2 regions of the Kitasatospora sp. NPDC052868 genome follow, and region 1 is predicted to be linked to the other one. Evidence: predicted binding sites of a transcription regulator. Region 1 holds the regulator's gene; the other holds the start of a gene.
The links. Region 1 encodes HspR, which represses chaperone genes until heat shock. Its sites were predicted from a motif close to TTGAGNNNNNNNNNCTCAA; they were not measured.
Positions count from the first base shown of each region.

Region 2: the regulator HspR is predicted to act here: its motif matches at 2,775-2,793, upstream of lon (endopeptidase La).

Region 1 is NZ_JBITZW010000004.1:127,478-133,293, reverse strand. It holds gene dnaK (molecular chaperone DnaK) at 1-723, shown strand, start outside; gene grpE (nucleotide exchange factor GrpE) at 720-1,340, shown strand; gene dnaJ (molecular chaperone DnaJ) at 1,464-2,615, shown strand; gene ACIGZJ_RS09175 (heat shock protein transcriptional repressor HspR) at 2,623-3,129, shown strand; gene ACIGZJ_RS09170 (hypothetical protein) at 3,342-4,343, shown strand; gene ACIGZJ_RS09165 (hypothetical protein) at 4,584-4,751, opposite strand; gene ACIGZJ_RS09160 (hypothetical protein) at 5,090-5,716, shown strand; gene ACIGZJ_RS09155 (LuxR C-terminal-related transcriptional regulator) at 5,763-5,816, opposite strand, start outside.
Region 2 is NZ_JBITZW010000003.1:301,514-307,329, reverse strand. It holds gene ACIGZJ_RS07805 (hypothetical protein) at 1-67, opposite strand, end outside; gene lon (endopeptidase La) at 362-2,752, opposite strand; gene ACIGZJ_RS07795 (rhomboid-like protein) at 2,912-3,730, opposite strand; gene ACIGZJ_RS07790 (response regulator transcription factor) at 4,283-5,020, shown strand; gene ACIGZJ_RS07785 (sensor histidine kinase) at 5,103-5,816, shown strand, end outside.

The DNA of each region.
Region 1 (5,816 bases):
GAGACCAAGGGCGGCATCATGACCAAGCTGATCGAGCGCAACACCACGATCCCGACCAAGCGCTCCGAGATCTTCACCACGGCCGAGGACAACCAGCCGTCCGTGCAGATCCAGGTCTACCAGGGCGAGCGCGAGATCGCCGCGTACAACAAGAAGCTCGGCATGTTCGAGCTGACCGGTCTCCCGCCGGCCCCCCGCGGCCTGCCCCAGATCGAGGTCACCTTCGACATCGACGCCAACGGCATCATGCACGTCGGCGCGAAGGACCTCGGCACCGGCAAGGAGCAGAAGATGACCGTCACCGGCGGCTCCGCGCTGCCGAAGGACGACATCGAGCGCATGATGCGCGAGGCCGAGCAGTACGCGGAGGAGGACCACAAGCGCCGCGAGTCGGTCGAGACCCGCAACCAGGCCGAGCAGCTCGTCTACTCGACCGAGAAGTTCATCGCGGACAACGCCGACAAGCTCCCGGCCGACGTCAAGGGCGAGGTCGAGGCCGCCATCGGCGAGCTCAAGGAGGCCCTGAAGGGCGAGGACATCGCGGCCATCCGCGAGGCGACCGAGAAGGTCTCCACCACCGCCCAGAAGCTCGGCCAGGCGCTCTACGCCAACGCCGACGCCGCCTCCTCCGCCCCGGCCGACGACGCCGCCGGTGCCAAGGACGACGACGTCGTCGACGCCGAGATCGTGGACGACGAGAAGCCCAAGGGCGGTGCGGCATGACGGAGAAGCCGCAGGGTGCTGAGCCCGGCGACGACTCCGCCGCCGAGGAGGCCGTGATCAAGGCGGCCGAGGAGGCCGCCGCGGCCGGGGACTCCGCCGGGGACGACGCCGCCACGGCCAAGCGCGAGCTGGCCGAGCGGACCGCCGACCTCCAGCGCCTCCAGGCCGAGTACCAGAACTACCGCAAGCGGGTCGAGCGCGACCGTCTGACGGTCCGCGAGATCGCGGTCTCCAACATCCTGGAGTCCCTGATCCCGGTGCTGGACGACATCGGCCGGGCCCGCGAGCACGGCGAGGTGACGGGCGGCTTCAAGTCCGTCGCCGAGTCGCTGGAGACGGTCGTGGCCAAGCTGGGCCTGCAGCAGTTCGGCAAGGAGGGCGAGCCCTTCGACCCGACCATGCACGAGGCGCTCATGCACAGCTACTCCTCGGACGTCACCGAGGACACCTGTGTCCAGATCCTCCAGCCCGGCTACCGGATCGGCGAGCGGATCATCCGCCCGGCGATGGTGGCGGTCGCGGAGCCCCAGCCGGGCACCCAGACCACCTCCGGGCCGGACGCCGAGTCGTCGAAGTCCGCGGAGTCGGACAAGGCCGACGGTGGCGCGGACAGCTGAACACCCCTGCGCTGCGGAGTCGTACACCGTCGTCCCGTACGGCGTACGACTCCGCGGCGCGCTCGCTATTGACACCGCAGGTGGCACTGCACTGACTATGGGTCTCGGGAGGTGGCGGCAGCCATGAGCGGCAAGGACTACGTGGAGAAGGACTACTACAAGGTCCTCGGCGTGCCCAAGGACGCCTCCGCCACCGAGATCAAGAAGACCTACCGCAAGCTGGCGCGCGAGTTCCACCCCGACGCCAACAAGGGCGACGTCAAGGCCGAGGACCGGTTCAAGGACATCTCCGAGGCGTATGACGTCCTGTCGGACGAGAAGCGCCGCAAGGAGTACGACGAGGCGCGCACCCTCTTCGCCAACGGCGGCTTCCGCTCCGGCGGCCCCGGCAACGGCAACCACAGCTTCGACTTCGGGGACCTCTTCAGCGGCAGCCAGGGCGGTGGCGGGGGCGGGATCGGCGACGTCTTCGGCGGCCTGTTCAACCGCGGCGGCACCCGGCAGGCCCAGCCCCGGCGCGGCGCCGACGTCGAGACCGAGGTGACGCTCTCCTTCGAGGAGGCGGTGGACGGCGCGACCGTCCCGCTGCGGATGACCAGTCAGGCCCCCTGCCGCACCTGCAACGGCACCGGTGCCAGGACCGGCTCCACCCCCCGGGTCTGTCCGACCTGCGTCGGCGCCGGCACCGTCAGCCGCGGCCAGGGCGCCTTCGCGCTCTCCGAGCCGTGCCGGGACTGCCGCGGCCGGGGCATGATCGTCGACGACCCGTGCCCCGACTGCCACGGCAGCGCCAAGGCCACCTCGGCCCGCACCATGCAGGTCCGGATCCCCGCCGGCGTCCAGGACGCCCAGCGGATCCGCCTCAAGGGCAAGGGCGCCCAGGGCGAGCGCGGCGGCGTCTCCGGCGACCTCTACGTCACCGTCCACGTCGACACCCACCCGGTCTTCGGGCGCAAGGGCGACAACCTGACCGTGACGGTACCGGTCACCTTCCCCGAAGCGGCTCTCGGCGGCACCATCGAGGTGCCGACGCTCAACGGCCCCTCGGTGAAGCTCAAGCTGCCCGCAGGCAGTGCCAACGGCCTCACCCTGCGGGCCCGCGGAAAGGGCGCCACCCGCAAGGACGGCACCCGCGGCGACCTCCTGGTCACCGTGGAGGTCGCGGTGCCGCAGGCCGTCACCGGTGACGCGCTGACGGCACTGGAGCAGTACCGCGAGGCCACCGCCTCCGACGACCCGCGAGCCGCCCTGTTCCGGGCGGCGAAGGGAGCGTGACGACCAGATGATCCACGACAGCGGCCCCATCGGCCCCGGTATCGGCGAGGGTCTCCCCGGCAGCGCCCCGCGCGCCCGCCGTGCCGCCCCGCCGCCGCAGTACGTCCTCACCGAGGACACCCCGGTCTACGTGATCTCGGTCGCCGCCGAGCTCTCCGGCCTGCACCCGCAGACCCTGCGCCAGTACGACCGCCTCGGCCTGGTCTGCCCCGACCGGACGGCCGGCCGCGGGCGGCGCTACTCCGCCCGGGACATCCAGCAGCTGCGCGAGGTCCAGCGGCTCTCCCAGGACGAGGGCATCAACCTGGCCGGCATCAAGCGGATCATCGAGCTGGAGAACCAGGTCACCGCCCTCCAGTCCCGGATCGCCGAGCTCGCCGACTCGCTCGAGGGCGCGGCCACCGCGCTCCAGCAGCGGGAGGCCGCCGTGCACGCCTCCTACCGCCGCGACCTCGTCCCGTACCAGCCGCCGACCCAGTCCAGCGCCCTCGTGGTGTGGCGGCCGAAGCGCTGACGCGGCCCCGATGCCCGTACCGCCGGTTCCCCTCTGTCCGGGGGGTGCCGGCGGCTTGCGTCTGGTGAGAGAGTGCTGCTTCCGGGCCGCCGTCGGGCGGCCCGCGCTCTCACCGGGCCGGGCGCCGGATCGAGGTCTCCGTCTAGGATCCCCCGAGACAACGGACCTCAGTCGCGTTGACGAATTGTCCGGTCGACGACAAGGAGCCCGCAGTGAGTGATCGAGAGCAGCTGGTGAACAACCACGGTCGGTCACACATCCTGTCCTCCGATGCCCGCAGGCTCTACCTGAAGGCGTTGAACGAGGACGGCCGGCTCAGCCGCGGCGGCTGTGCACCGGACGAGGGCGCCGCGCTCGACGAGCTGCTGGAACTCGGACTCCTGATATCCGACCTGGACGAACCCGGCTCACTGATCGCCGCCGACCCGGCCAAGCTCGCCGCCAGCCTGAGCCACACCTGGCAGCGGCAGGCGCTCGACCTGCTGTCCCGCGCGGTGGCAATTCCCGGGGACCTGAACGAGCTGGCGGAGGCCTTCCACAACCCCGACCAGAGCGGCGGCCCGATCGAATACGTCCAGGGCCGGGCGCTGATTAACCAGCGGGTCCAGCAGGCCATGGCCAGTGAGATAACCGAGGGCCTCGCCATGCAGCCGGGCGGACCGCGGCCGTCCGAACTGCTGACCTCGTTCATGAAACGCGACCTGGACATCATCCGCCAGGGGGCGTCCATGCGGACGATCTACAACGCCAGCACCAGGCACCACCAACCCACCAGGGATTACGTCTCGACCCTGGCCAAAGAGGGCTGGCAATTCAGGACCCTGGACGAGCCCTATGCCCGACTGCTCATCGTCAATCGGCGACTGGCGGTGATACCGGTCATGGGCGACCACCTGGCCGCCTTCGTCCACGACTCCGCGGTCATCGATTTCCTGGCCCAAGAGGTCTTCGAGCGGAACTGGAGCAGGGCTCTGGATTTCGACGGCGATCGGACCATTCCGCACCAGGTCGTCTCGCAGCTCCGCCAGACGATTATCGACCTGTTGTTGTCGGGTACCAATCACCGGGTAATCGCACGGCGCCTCGGAATAAGCGAGCGAACGCTTGCCCGGCATATTGCGGAACTGCGCGAGGAATACAACGTGGACTCGCTCTTCCAGCTCGGCCACGCACTCGGCCAGGCGGCCAGGACGGGCCACGAACCGCGCCAGTAGGCGGCCCACGTGATCCCGGCACCCGGGAAAGAGGCAAGGGAAAGCCGGCCGGCGACGCACACCGGCCATCGCTGTGCGCCCTAAGCCCGCACAGGCTCAGGGCAGGCCCGGGGCGACCACCGCCCGCACAGGCGGCACCCGCTCAGGAATCCGTCGACCGGTTCGCGTCGGCCCGCACGCCCTCGGCATGCGCTCCGCCACCCGGTCGGGACGCCTCACGCACCCGGGCCGATCAGCACATCACCAGTGAAAGTCGTCCATCATGAGCTGCACCTGGGGCTTGGCGACAGCCTCATTCACGGTCTCAGCCTGCGCACTGCCGGCCGCAAGCGAGCCGACAACCAGAAGAGAGACGCCGACAACGGCAGACAGCACGGCCTTACGGGCAAGTCGGTACATACGAGACACGGACTTACGCCTCCTTCTCCAGCTCCACGAGCGTGGACCAATAGCACTAACGTCCACATGATGCCGCACACCTTGCCGCAGTGTCATCTCCCCCATGGCATCAGGAGCGTCATCTCTCTGCCAGGCATCCAGATGACAGGGCGGACCGCTGGACGAGGCAGCCGGCACTGATAGACGATCAGTTCGCTCCCGATGGTCCAGGACCGGCAGCAAATCTTGCCGCTGTACCGTCAAATATCAGCCCTGGTTCAGTGACAGATTCTTTGAAGCAGCAACTAACCGCAGCGCCTGCCGGCACCGCATCCTCCACCCGGTCGGCCTTCCCCCCGGAGTCGACAATGACCGAGCCCTACCTGCGTCACCACGACAGCCAGGCCCCCGAGGGCCGGCGTGCACGAGTGTTCCTGGCCGCGCCGCTCATGCGGCTGACCGGGCCGGCGGACAGCGTGGTGACCCTGGCCAGCCGGACGCGGCTGACGACGCTTCGCACCACGCTGCTGCGCAGCGGTGCCGCCGTGTACAGCGCGCACCACAGCGACGCCTGGACGGTGGCCGGCCGGGCCCCCGAGCCGCGGGTGCCCTCCGACTTCCGCGCGATGCAGTCCGCCGACCTGGTCTTCGCGTACGTCGGCGCCCCGCTCTCCGCCGGGGTGAGCCTGGAGCTGGGCTGGGCCTCGGCGCTGCGCAAGCCGGTCGTGCTGCTGGTCGACGAGGCGATCACGCACAACCCGCTGATCGCCACCATCGAGCAGGTCGCCCCCGTACTGCCGCTGGTCTTCGACGACACCTGGTCCCAGGAGGCCCTCCACCACACCGTGGAGACCGCCCTCGACTGGGCCGGCATGGCGCTCTCCCTGCGCGAGGGCTTCTGGACCGCCCCCGGCGAGCAGTTCAGCGTCCCCCGCCAGCAGCCCCCGGCCGTCGGTCCGACCGGCTACTGGCCGACGGGTGCCGCCACCGGCTGACCGCGGCTCACACACCGGGCTCCCCCGCCCGGGCCGCTCGCGCGGCTCATCCACGGTGCTCGCCCCGCATCCGCCAGCCGAGCTGGAACAGCGTCTGCAC
Region 2 (5,816 bases), on a different contig from region 1:
CGGCGGCCACCGGCAGGAGAGCGGCGGCCGCGAGTACGGCGGCGCGCGTGGGCAGCGCGAAGCGCATGGAGATGTCCCATCGGATGAGTGGAAAACGGTGTACCGCGCACGGCGGTGCGTTCCACCCGGCTGGGGCGTCCCGGCGGGGGCCGGGCGGATCACCGCACTGGTCAGACGGCGCGGCGACAGATCGCGGAGCATGCGTACGCCAGGTCGACGTCGAGTCGACGGCTCAGGTACACATGGCGATTCACCCCGTCAGCGTGTCGCACTGACGGGGTGTCTCACAAGGGCCGTCTCAGAGAGCGGGCCGCGGCCCGGCGGGGCATCTCCCCCCGCCGGGCCGCCCGGTGATCCTCCGTCAGGCCGCCACCAGCACCTCGGCCGGCTCCAGGGCCAGCTTCAGCACCTCCCGGACGTCCGCGACCGGGTGGACGGTGAGCCGCTCCAGCACCTCGGCCGGGACGTCGTCCAGGTCGGCCTCGTTGCGCTTGGGGATGATCACCGTGCTGACCCCGGCCCGGTCGGCGGCGAGCAGCTTCTGCTTCACCCCGCCGATCGGCAGCACCCGCCCGGTCAGCGAGACCTCGCCCGTCATCGCCACGTCGGTGCGCACCCGGCGGCCGGAGAGCAGTGAGGCCAGCGCGGTCGTCATGGTGATGCCGGCGCTCGGGCCGTCCTTGGGCACGGCCCCGGCGGGGACGTGCAGGTGGACGCCGCGGTCCCGCAGCGAGGTGACCGGCAGCTCCAGCTCGGCGCCGCGCGAGCGCAGGAAGGAGAGCGCGATGTGCGCGGACTCCTTCATGACGTCCCCCAGCTGTCCGGTCAGGGTGAGCCCGGTGCCGCCGGTCTCGGCGTCGGCGAGCGAGGCCTCGATGTAGAGGACGTCGCCGCCGGCGCCGGTCACCGCGAGTCCGGTGGCCACCCCGGGGACGGCGGTGCGCCGCTCGGCCGGCTCCTGGGCGGCCTCGGGGACGTGGTGCGGCCGGCCGATCAGGGCCCGCAGCTCGTCGGCGCCGATCGCGGCGGGCAGCTTCCGCTCGCCCAGCTCGCTCTGCGCGGCGACCTTGCGCAGCACCCGGGCGATCGAGCGCTCGAGGTTGCGGACGCCCGCCTCGCGGGTGTACTCCCCGGCCAGCCGGCGCAGCGCCGCCTCGTCGACCGCGACCTCCTCGCTGCGCAGGCCCGCCTTCTCCAGCTGGCGCGGGAGCAGGTGGTCCCGGGCGATGACGACCTTCTCGTCCTCGGTGTAGCCGTCGAGCCGGACCAGCTCCATCCGGTCGAGCAGCGGCTCGGGGATGGCCTCCAACACGTTGGCGGTGGCGAGGAAGACCACGTCGGAGAGGTCCAGCTCGACCTCCAGGTAGTGGTCGCGGAAGGTGTGGTTCTGCGCCGGGTCCAGCACCTCCAGCAGCGCGGCCGCCGGGTCGCCCCGGTAGTCGGAGCCGACCTTGTCGATCTCGTCCAGCAGGACGACCGGGTTCATCGAGCCGGCCTCCTTGACGGCCCGCACCAGGCGGCCGGGCAGCGCGCCGACGTAGGTGCGCCGGTGGCCGCGGATCTCCGCCTCGTCCCGGACGCCGCCGAGCGCGACCCGGACGAACTTGCGCCCCATGGCGCGGGCCACCGACTCGCCGAGCGAGGTCTTGCCGACGCCGGGCGGGCCGACCAGCGCCAGCACCGCGCCGCCGCGTCGGCCGCCGACCAGGCCGAGCCCCTGGTCGGCCCGGCGCTTGCGCACCGCGAGGTACTCGACGATCCGGTCCTTGACGTCGGCGAGACCGGCGTGGTCCGCGTCCAGCACCGCGCGGGCGCCGGCGATGTCGTAGGCGTCCTCGGTGCGCTCGCTCCACGGGAGCTCCAGGACGGTGTCCAGCCAGGTGCGGATCCAGGAGCCCTCGGGCGACTGGTCGGAGGCGCGCTCCAGCTTGTCGACCTCCTTGAGGGCGGCCTCGCGGACCTTCTCGGGCAGGTCCGCGGCCTCGACCCGGGCGCGGTAGTCGCCCTCCTCGTCGGCCGGGTCTCCGTTCAGCTCGGCCAGCTCCTTGCGGACGGCCTCCAGCTGGCGGCGGAGCAGGAACTCCTTCTGCTGCTTGGCGACGCCCTCCTCGACGTCCTTGCGGATGGTGTCGTTGACCTCCTCCTCGGCGAGGTGGTCGCGCAGCAGCGTCAGCGCGTACTCCAGGCGGGCCGTCTGGTCCGCCTCCAGCAGCACCTTGAGCTTCTGCTCGGCGGTGGCGAAGGGCGCGTAGCCGATGTTGTCGGCCAGCTCGCCGACGCCCTCGATCTGGGCCACCCGGTCGACGATCTGCCAGGCGCCGCGCTTGCGCAGCCACTGGGTGGAGAGCGTCTTGTACTCCCTGACCAGCTCGGCGGAGCGGCCGGTCAGCGGGGTGGCGACGGCGGACTCGCGGAACGGCGTGGTCTCCACCCAGAGCGCGGCGCCGGGCCCGGTGGTGCCGACGCCGATCCGGACCCGGCGCACGGCGCGGACCAGCGCGGCCGGGTCGCCGTCGGCCAGCCGGCCGACCTGCTCGACGGTGGCCAGCGTGCCGACGGCCGCGTACGAGCCGTCCACCCGCGGGACGAGCAGTACCTCGGGCCTCCCGGCCCCGGCCGCCGCGCGGGCGGCCTCGACCGCGGCGCGCACCTCGGTGTCCTTGAGGTCCAACGGGACGACCATGCCCGGGAGCACGACCTCGTCGTCGAGCGGCAGCACGGGCAGGGTGAGCGGTGTGGACGTCGATGCCATGATCTCTCCCCAGTCAGCGAAGTTGAGCTGACCTGACTAAGGTTTGGCGGGCGCCGGATGTTCCCGGGGATTCGTTCGCCGTGAGCGAACAGGGAAGGAGCCCTCGGGGCCTGTCAAAAAACACTCTGCGGCGTGCCCGGCAAGATCGACCGGGCAGGCCTACGCGCGGTCGAGGACCGCCGCGCCGGAGCCGGACGCCCGCGAGGCCGCCGGCTGGGCGCCGGGCGCCACCCGGGAGCGCCGCAGCGGCAGCCGCCGGCCGGGGCCGCGGCGCAGCCAGCGCCAGAGCGCCACCCCGGCCAGCAGCGCCACCGGGTGGCCGACCCCGGTCACGAGGTCCCGGTCGGTGAGGATCTGGTCGGCGATCAGCACCCCGGCCCCGCCGAGCACCGACAGCCTGCCGCCGGGCGGGAGCAGCCCGGCCAGCGCGCCCAGGCTCGCCAGCACGCCGTAGCTGACGCCGATGTCCAGGTGGTCCAGCGCCGCGGACTCCATCCGCCCGGTCGCGACCGCGGCCAGCACCACCGCCTGGGACAGCACGGTGGCCGTGACGTGCCCGATCGCGAACACCGCGGCCGCCCGGCCCGCCCCGACCCGGCGCTCCAGCGGGGCGATGGTGAAGGCGAAGGCCCACAGGTAGGGCATCCAGACCGGACCGGCGACCCAGAAGCCGCTGAACAGCAGCGCGCGCACGGGATGGTGCAACAGGTTGTGCCCGTCCGAGCTGGACGCCTCCTGGAGGCGCAGCACCAGCTCCGGGTCGGCGAGCCTGGCGAAGGTGGTGGTGGCTCCGACCACCGCGAGGTAGCCGAGCGCGAAGGGGTTGCGCCGGGGCGTCGGCACCCGGGCCAGGATCCAGTCGGCGACGCCGGCCCGCAGACCGAGGCGCAGCATGCCGTACGGCGGCCCCGCGGCGGGCCCGACCTGCGGCCCGGGGCGCGATCCGACCCGCACCGCATCCTTGCGCAGCTCCGCCATGCCGTCTCCGCTCCAGACCCCGCAGCCACCGGACCCGTCCGATGCCCAACGTACCGGCGCGCGCCGGAGATCCCACCCCCGCGACTTGTCGTGACCACGGTACGTCCCGGTCCTGGGAGCCAGCTGGGAATACCCCGTGAAAACGGTGTCCGGCCCGGGCTCGGCATTGGTACGGACCTGCACTCCGTTTACGCACGAGTAGTGGCCCTGACCGGCGGCTTGGCGCCGAATCAACTGCATACGTACCGTTACGGAGTGAAAAATCGCCGGGTAAGGTATCGCCCCGTGCCCACTTGCGAGTGGGCCCGAGGGCGGCCGGACAGCCGGCCCACGGGCCGGAAATGTCCGGTCCACCTGCCGGGAAGCACCCGTTGTCCGTACGCTGCGAAGTGTGCGGGAGGGGTGGGCGGTCCACACCCGTCCCCCTGATCCGCACACACGACGGAGCGGGACGGCGGACCCGGCACAGTCCACGACGGAACAAGACTACGAGCGGAGCCCCGCCATCCCCACAGGTGGCCGGCCCGCAGCCCTGGGGGCGGTGGCGTGACCGTGACAGAAATTCAGCAGGACAACAACAACAGCGGCGGCACGGTGAGCAGCCAGCGCAGAGTGCTGGTGGTGGAGGACGAGCCGACGATCGCCGAGTCGATCGCGGCCCGACTGGGTGCGGAGGGCTTCAAGGTCGCCGTGGCCCACGACGGCCCTGGCGCCGTCGACGGCTTCCACACCTGGCAGCCGGACCTGGTGGTCCTCGACATCATGCTGCCCGGCTTCGACGGCCTTGAGGTGTGCCGCCGGATCCAGGCCCAGCGCCCGGTGCCGGTTCTGATGCTGACCGCGCGCGACGACGAGACGGACCTGCTGGTCGGCCTCGGCGTCGGAGCCGACGACTACATGACCAAACCCTTCTCCATGCGCGAGCTGGCGGCCCGGGTCAACGTCCTGCTGCGCCGCGTCGAGCGCGCCCAGCAGGCGGCCAGGACGCCCGCACTCGGCAGCCTGCGCTTCGGCGAACTGGAGATCGACCACGTGCAGCGCCGGGTCCGGCTGGCCTCGGGCGACGTCCACCTGACGCCGACCGAGTTCGACCTGCTCGCCTGCCTGGCCGCCCAGCCGCGCGCGGTACTCACCCGCGAGCAGCTGCTGGCCGAGGTCTGGGACTGGACGGACGCGTCCGGCACCCGCACCGTCGACAGCCACGTCAAGGCGCTGCGCCGGAAGATCGGCGCCAGCTGGATCCGCACCGTGCACGGCGTCGGCTACGCACTGGAGGCCCCGCTCTCCTAGCGGCGCCTCGGGCACCGGGCCTCCGGGGGGCCCGTGTCCCGAACCGCCGCTCGGACCACCGCGGGGGACCCACAGGGGACCCATGACCTTTCCACAGCAACGCAACGGGGACGCCGCCGGAGCGCGGCCGCCCACACTGGCCACCCGCGCCGCCCGCCGGGTCTGGGCCGACATCCGGCCGCTCGACCCGGTCCGGTCCATCAAGGGCAAACTCGCCCTCCTGGTGATCGTCTCGGTCTTCCTGGCCACCGGCATGGTGGTCGTCGCGATCCGCTCGGAGACCCAGATCCGGATCATCATGGTCTTCTCCATGATCGCCTCACTGCTCTTCATGCAGTTCCTCGCGCACGGGCTGACCGCCCCGCTGCGCGACATGACCGCCGCCGCCCGCGCGATGGCCTCCGGCGACTACAGCCGCCGGGTCGAGGTGGGCTCGCGCGACGAGATCGGCGAACTGGCGGCCACCTTCAACCAGATGGCGTCCGACCTCGAGGCCGCCGACCGCCACCGCCGCGAGCTGGTCGCCAACGTCTCGCACGAGCTGCGCACGCCCATCGCCGCGCTGCGCGCCGTGCTGGAGAACGTCGTCGACGGCGTGGTCCAGCCGAACCCGGCGACCCTGGGTGCCGCCCTGGAGCAGACCGAGCGGCTCGGCCGCCTGGTCACCCACCTGCTCGACCTGTCCAAGATCCACGACGGCGTGGTCGCCCTGGACGCGCGCCCCTTCGAGGTGCGCGAGTTCCTGGACGGCGTGCTGCGCGGGGTCACCGTGGACGGCGCGACGGCCGGCGGGGCG